Regions from separate parts of the Paenibacillus sp. J22R67 genome, predicted to be linked through region 1. Evidence: riboswitches for the same ligand, from Rfam matches in the RefSeq annotation. Region 1 holds a riboswitch; the other holds the start of a gene.
The links. Region 1 has a riboswitch for cyclic di-AMP ahead of AC58VC_RS30335 (stalk domain-containing protein). Riboswitches for the same ligand answer to the same signal wherever they lie in the genome.

Region 1 (3,208 bases):
AAAGGGAACTGTGAGGCCCTATTTGAGGGGAAAACGCCTCTTAGGCTACTTGAGGGGAACGACAGTTCGCTATTTTGCCGATTTCACCTGAAAAATGCATCAATTTGATGGCAAATAAGAGCCTGTAGTTCCGTTCCGAAAGAGAACTGCTCAATTTTCCGCAAATAGGGGACTCCAGTTCCTTTGAGGCGATTCGATCAAATAGATCTGGAGATCCCGGACTTGCATGGCAGTTTATGTGAGGGTTCTCAGTAGTCGTATGTTCATCAAAATTAAAAAAACCCGTGATATTCACGGGTTTAATTTGTACACTTTAACAGTTTGGAAGCCGAACTTGCGTAAGGATTGTTGGGAGCCTGGGACATAAATATCAACGCGTTTACCTTTGATGGAGCCGCCAGTATCCGTTGCATAAGCATACATGCCGCCTTTTGGCAGGCCGTTGAAATCATAACCTTCAATATAGAGCTTAGATCCAAGTGGAATAACAGATGGATCTACAGCGACGGTTCCAATTCCTAATGGATTCCCCATATAATCCAAAGCTCCATAGCCGCCATTTTCAGATGGATCTGCCGAGTAGGCCGTTGACTCAAATAGCTCATAATCAGGTGCGTGATGATTGCCGTCTTTACTTAGAATCGCTAATTTGCTGCTTGCGTCCCACTGAACGGGAATGTCAGAAGCATTGCTTAGAAAACGAAGTGGCACGTATACACGCCCATTTTGGAATTCGGCATGTGTGTCCATCTCGACACGAGTGCTATCGATTTCGGCCTCTTTTTGACCTGACACTAAGGAAATAGAGTGTTTGTCATTGTTAAGTGTGACTTTGATTGCGTCGCCTTCCTTTTGCCATTGTACATCATAACCCAGTTTCTCTGTTACAAAACGGATCGGTACTTGTGTAGCGTGGTTGTCATCCAAATAAGGCTGAGCATCAGGAAATTGAACCAGGTCATCGTTGACTTGAACTTTCACGTCCATATTAGCGGCAGCTGCATAAGCATGTCCCGAAAATGGGGAAAGAAAGCCTCCTGCCAAAACTGTGGCGGACACAGCAAGGCACGTTAACCCTTTTGTAAACATATTCAATTGGTAATCCTCCTTCAAATGAGCCTCCGAGGTTAGTTGACGGGTTCGGGAAGAAGGTTCTCCCTAGTCTACTCTGCATGCAGAGTAAATATTCACCCCATGTAAATCGTCCCCCGTACCGGCACTTTGTCTGTGCACCGGACTCGGCTTCAAATATTCTATCATTGATAGAATAAGAGAGACAACGCCCAAAATATGGTTACAGGTCTTAGTACGTACTGGACTTAGGTCTAGGTACAAAAACAGTCGGGAGTCCGTTTTGACGTGAATCCATTTCGGCTACGATAGTAGCATGAAGATTACGCAAAGGGCGGTGCAAGAATGAGCATGAATCGATCAAAAAGTTGGGCTTTCATTCTAATAGCTGTTGGCTTCCTCATCTGTATGCATCAAGTGGGTATGCATTTTCATGTCATGGGATTGTTGATTCCTGTGGCGATGGTGGGGCTTGGTTATGTGGGGATAAGTAATGGGAAGAAAATTGGATGGGTTATTTTTGGTATTGGTGCTTTGATATTAATTACGAAATTGTCTGGATTTCTCGCGATTGTGTTTGCGGTTTGGTTAATGTATTACGGTTATCGCATGCTGAAAAAACAAAAGGATTCGACGGAGTTCAAATTATAATCAATAGGAACTTAGGGGGTGTGGGGATAATGAGCGTATTTAATCGAATTGGTAAAATGGCGGATATGGCCTTCCAGGAAGCGGCAAGCAAGCTTGATCTGCATGAACGGGGAGGTGGCCATTCCGGCCACTCCGGGCACTCTGGAGGATCGAGCGGCATCGCCGAGCTGGAAGAGCGCTACGAGGAGGCGCTGCAGCGCACGATTGAGCTGCGCAAGCAAAGCGTCGACGCGGAGGAGATGGCGCAGCTGCGCGCCGAGCAGGCCGAGCTAGCCATGCGCGCTGGCGACGAAGAGCTGGCGCGTCTGGCGCTGAAAGAGAAGCTGCGCTTGGAAGCTGCCTGCGCGGAGTACCGCGCGAAGTACGCGAGCAGCCAGGACGTCTGCCTGGCGCTCGCAGACGAGCTAGCGGCGCTGCGTGCCGGACGCGCAGCAGGAGCCGGACAGCCGCGCAGCGGGCTGTCCAAGGAAGAAGCTCGGGAGGCATTGCGCGAGCTGGAAGCGACCGGCCGCGAGCTCGGCCGGGAAGCGCTGCAGGGCTTGCGCGTGGCGGGGCGCGTGTCGCGAGAGACGCTGAAGGAGGCTGGCAGCAACCTCCAGCAGGAGCTGCGCAAGCTTCAGCAGGATTGGCGCGACAAGAAATAAGCCACGCATAATTGTACTGCGCCGCGCACAGCGTGCGGCGCAGCCGAGTTCTGGCCTCCATTCCTTAGGCTAGATCCTTGCTGGGCAAGGATTTGCTTCTTGGAGGCTGTCCATTCTTATGGTATGCTAGGAATCTATATGCACGTATTAATCGGCAGCCAGAGGAGGTGCAGCGATGGGCGAAGAAACCAAAAACAACCGCAACCGGAATACAGCACTAGTGCTGATTGGCGCCGGTCTTTTTTTGCTTCTGGATCATACGATAGGCTTTTTCCCCATTCTTGCGATTATCCTCGTCTTGCTGGGCATTCATCGGGTCCATTCCCGCAAAGAGCGCAAAGGCTTTGTGCTCATCGGCGTGGGAGCTGTGATTCTGTTTGGTGATCATATTACGATTGTTTTCGCTATCGTCTTGATTTCATTAGGATTCTTTTTCATCCGTTCAAAGCAAATGCACAAAGATGACACCTATATTCAGAAGCAAAAGCTGATGGATAGCGTTCGTTTGGGGCGTGAGCCTTGGATCATGCGCAATAGCTCAACGTGGTACATTATTGGGGAGACCTATATTGATCTCTCGCTTGCCATTCTAGAGCAAAAGGAAACAACGCTTATCCTGCAAGGTGTGATAGGCGATGTTGATATAAAGGTACCAGATGATATTGGCGTATCAGTGGGGGCTTCTGTCACCTTTGGCCAAATTCAGGTCGCAAGTGAGCGCGAGTCTGGCGTAATGAACAAATTGCAGTGGCAATCGTCCAATTATGAGAGCTGTGATCACCGCGTGAAACTTGTGCTTTCTTATATCGTAGGAGATATTAAAATCAAAGTGATGTAACAAT
Region 2 (3,208 bases), on a different contig from region 1:
GTATCGGCTATGTGACTAAGGAAAGGGACAGCGAAGATTCAAGGGTCGTATATGTTGCCTTAACGCCAAGAGGGGAGGAACTGAAGCCTGTATTTGAAACCATATCCCAAGAAATGTTAGACGTATTTTACTTTAATATCTCGGATCAAGAAAAAGAAGAATTGCTGCGAATTCTAATGAAAATTTATCACAATTTTTAATTTTTTTTGTTCTAATAGTTTGACGTCAAACTAAATAACGAGGAGGAGCTTTTCATGAGAGATTATACGAAAGATTTGCCAGATCATAGGGTGAAATACATCGGAGAAAATGATCTATTCTTAGAAGTATTCGAGGGAGATGACCTTCCAGAGGCAAATCCAGAAAGACCTCCACTTTTATTCGTACACGGTGCTTACACGGGCAGTTGGATGTGGAGTAAATACATTCCTCACTTTATAAATAAAGGATGGCAATGTTATGTTATGAATTTAAGAGGACATTACAAGAGCAGAGTGCTCGATTTGACAAATGTATCCTTCGAAGATTATTTGGAGGATATGTTGGAGGTACTGGCTGAATGTGGTGTTCCTCCGATTCTCATTGGCTTTAGTATGGGTGGAATATTGAGCCAGAAGCTGGCTGAGACGGTTGAACTCGTAGGCTTGGTGGTGATTGATACAAGTATAAGCAAGGAAGTTTATGAATCTGTACCTTACAAAGAAATAGGACAAATGACACTGGGAAGCATCATGCCTGCCCCAACCCGAGAAGATTATTCAAGTATAGATGAATCGGTAGATGACATTGATTTTCAGAGAAAATATTTGGCTATGGAGTCGTTAAAAGCATTTAACGCTTTTTATTATTCATTGGGATCAAACGGTGGAATTTCGATAGACAGCAGGTTGATAGATATGCCAAGTTTGGTTATTAAGGCAGTAAATGGTGAGGAGGATGACATGCGCGGGAAGGTGACGGCTGAGCATCTCCATGCTGAATATACGGGGCTTTGGAATACAACGCACACCGGCCTGCTAGTCGGGCAAAGATATAAGGAGGTAGTAGATCGAATACTAGTTTGGTTGAAAGGCATGCATGACTAATGACATAGCAGATATAAGAAAATATTACTATTGCTTCTCTTTAAACATTGGAGTAAATTGATAAAATACGCTTAATTCTTTAGATTAAAGAAGCGGGGGAACCAAGTTTCCTGGGGTGAGTACACATATATTGTGTTAGGGTTAACTTTCAACCCGAATCCGTCAGCTAACTTCGTCAGCGTAGAAAGAAAAGGTTAGAAACATTAATTGGAACCCTGTTACATGAGGTTCTATTCCCTCGCTTCCTTTTTCTCTTCTAGAGAAAATAGGAGGAACTAGACATGCTGCTTACGAGAGTAACCAATGGGTTGAAGAATCTTATTCAAGTGAAGAGATCCAACGATTCTTTACAACGTCAACACGAGATTCTTCATTTAAAACAGCGGTTAGAGGAATTCGACATTCAATTTCCGAATTTGGCTTACCAACCATCAGGCGTCGAAACACAGACATTAATGGAAATAAGCAAAACGGTCGCTCAAAACAATGAGCTGCTCAATCAACTAAGTTCCGAAAAGGAATTAGCGGTTGAACAATCACTAGCCAGTCGTGTCGGTACTTCCCCGCAAATCCTGGAGGATCATCACAATTTTATCGTAACTATGGCGCATATCCTCAGTGGTCCGTATCCTTGCCTCAGAGAGTACATTAGCAGCAGTACTATTTAACTATCTTCAACAATAGAGAAGGAGCTTGCCTGCGGGCAGCTCCTTTTTTGTTAATTTAAGTAACGGAACTTCAAGTATAGATACGGCCAAAAAAGCGCTTGATAAGCTCGGAAACATGCTGGCTTTGTTCTTCGAGAACAAAATGCCCTCCACATAAAAAATGAGTTTCCACACATTTCAATAATTTTCCAAAGGTTAGAGCCCCTTCTATCGTAAATATAAAATCATTTTTGCCCCAGGTTATCAGGGTAGGAGGTTGATACGTTTGCAAGTATTGCTGCCAAGCGGGATATTGTTCTACGTTTTTGCGATAATCGTAGCCCAGTTCCAGCTGGATTTGGTCATTGCCTGGGCGATCCAAGAATAATTGGTCCATTAAATAACCATCGGGGCTAATCAGATAAGGCTGGCACACGCCAGTAACATATTGCATTTTGGTAAAATCAAAGGTTACTAGCTTGGCAAAGGCTGCCTCTGTTGCAGGACTTCGATCGGCCCAGAGTGCTTTGAAAAGATCAAAGGGTTTTCCTAACCCGTTTACACTTACCACGGCATTCTGAATAACGAACCCAAGAATGCGCTGTGGATTACGAATAGCCAGTCTGAATCCGATAGGACCCCCATAATCATGGGTGTACAAAATATAATGAGAAATACACAGATTATCAATAAGCTTTTCAATCATCATAGATAGATTCTCGAAGGTGTACGAATAGTCTTCTACGGTAGGCATGCTGCTATTACCAAATCCAAGATAGTCAGGAGCAATGACGTGAAATCGGTCTGATAGTAGAGGAATTAAATCCCTGAACATATGGGATGAGCTTGGAAAACCATGAAGTAGGATGATTGTTGGATTGTAAGGACTTCCGGCTTGGCGAAAAAATAGATCCCAACCATCAATCTTCATTTTTTTATAATGTACCATGATTTCAACTTCCTCTCCGGCGAGCTCATACTATTCCCTAACAAAAATATGTGAATTTGACGTATTTAAGTACTTAGGAGCTAGAGGACGTGGTACAATTTAGCATAAGGTAGCTAGTTAGTTTTCACATTCATTAAACCGGTATTCATCCAAATGAGAGGGAGAGACCAGACATGAAACAAGAACTACTAAATGAGCAATCGAGAAACCAGACTTCCCGTACACCAATTATTACCGAACTTAAGGTTATTCCAGTTGCAGGGCACGATAGTATGCTCTTCAATCTTAGTGGGGCTCATGCTCCATTCTTTACACGTAATATCGTCATTCTTAAGGATAGTGCAGGGCATACGGGCGTAGGTGAAGTACCAGGCGGTGAGAATATTCGTAAAACGCTTGAAGATGCGAACGCACTGCTTATCGGTCAATCGATCGGTCAATACAATAACATTCTTACCAAAATTCGCAAGCAATTCGCTGATCGAGATATGGGTGGACGCGGTTTGCAGACTTTCGATCTTCGCATC

Region 2: linked by a shared signal. The riboswitch ahead of AC58VC_RS08400 (hypothetical protein) and the one ahead of AC58VC_RS30335 (stalk domain-containing protein) in region 1 are both predicted to bind cyclic di-AMP.

The regions. Positions count from the first base shown of each region.
Region 1 covers NZ_JCAUAX010000011.1:17,131-20,338, forward strand. Annotated here, with positions in the region: gene AC58VC_RS30335 (stalk domain-containing protein) at 292-1,089, opposite strand; cyclic di-AMP (ydaO/yuaA leader) riboswitch at 1,102-1,254, opposite strand; gene AC58VC_RS30340 (LiaF transmembrane domain-containing protein) at 1,423-1,722, shown strand; gene AC58VC_RS30345 (PspA/IM30 family protein) at 1,752-2,366, shown strand; gene liaF (cell wall-active antibiotics response protein LiaF) at 2,542-3,204, shown strand.
Region 2 covers NZ_JCAUAX010000002.1:508,444-511,651, reverse strand. Annotated here, with positions in the region: gene AC58VC_RS08410 (MarR family winged helix-turn-helix transcriptional regulator) at 1-200, shown strand, start outside; gene AC58VC_RS08405 (alpha/beta fold hydrolase) at 255-1,085, shown strand; cyclic di-AMP (ydaO/yuaA leader) riboswitch at 1,144-1,280, shown strand; gene AC58VC_RS08400 (hypothetical protein) at 1,367-1,753, shown strand; gene AC58VC_RS08395 (alpha/beta fold hydrolase) at 1,824-2,663, opposite strand; gene gudD (glucarate dehydratase) at 2,855-3,208, shown strand, end outside.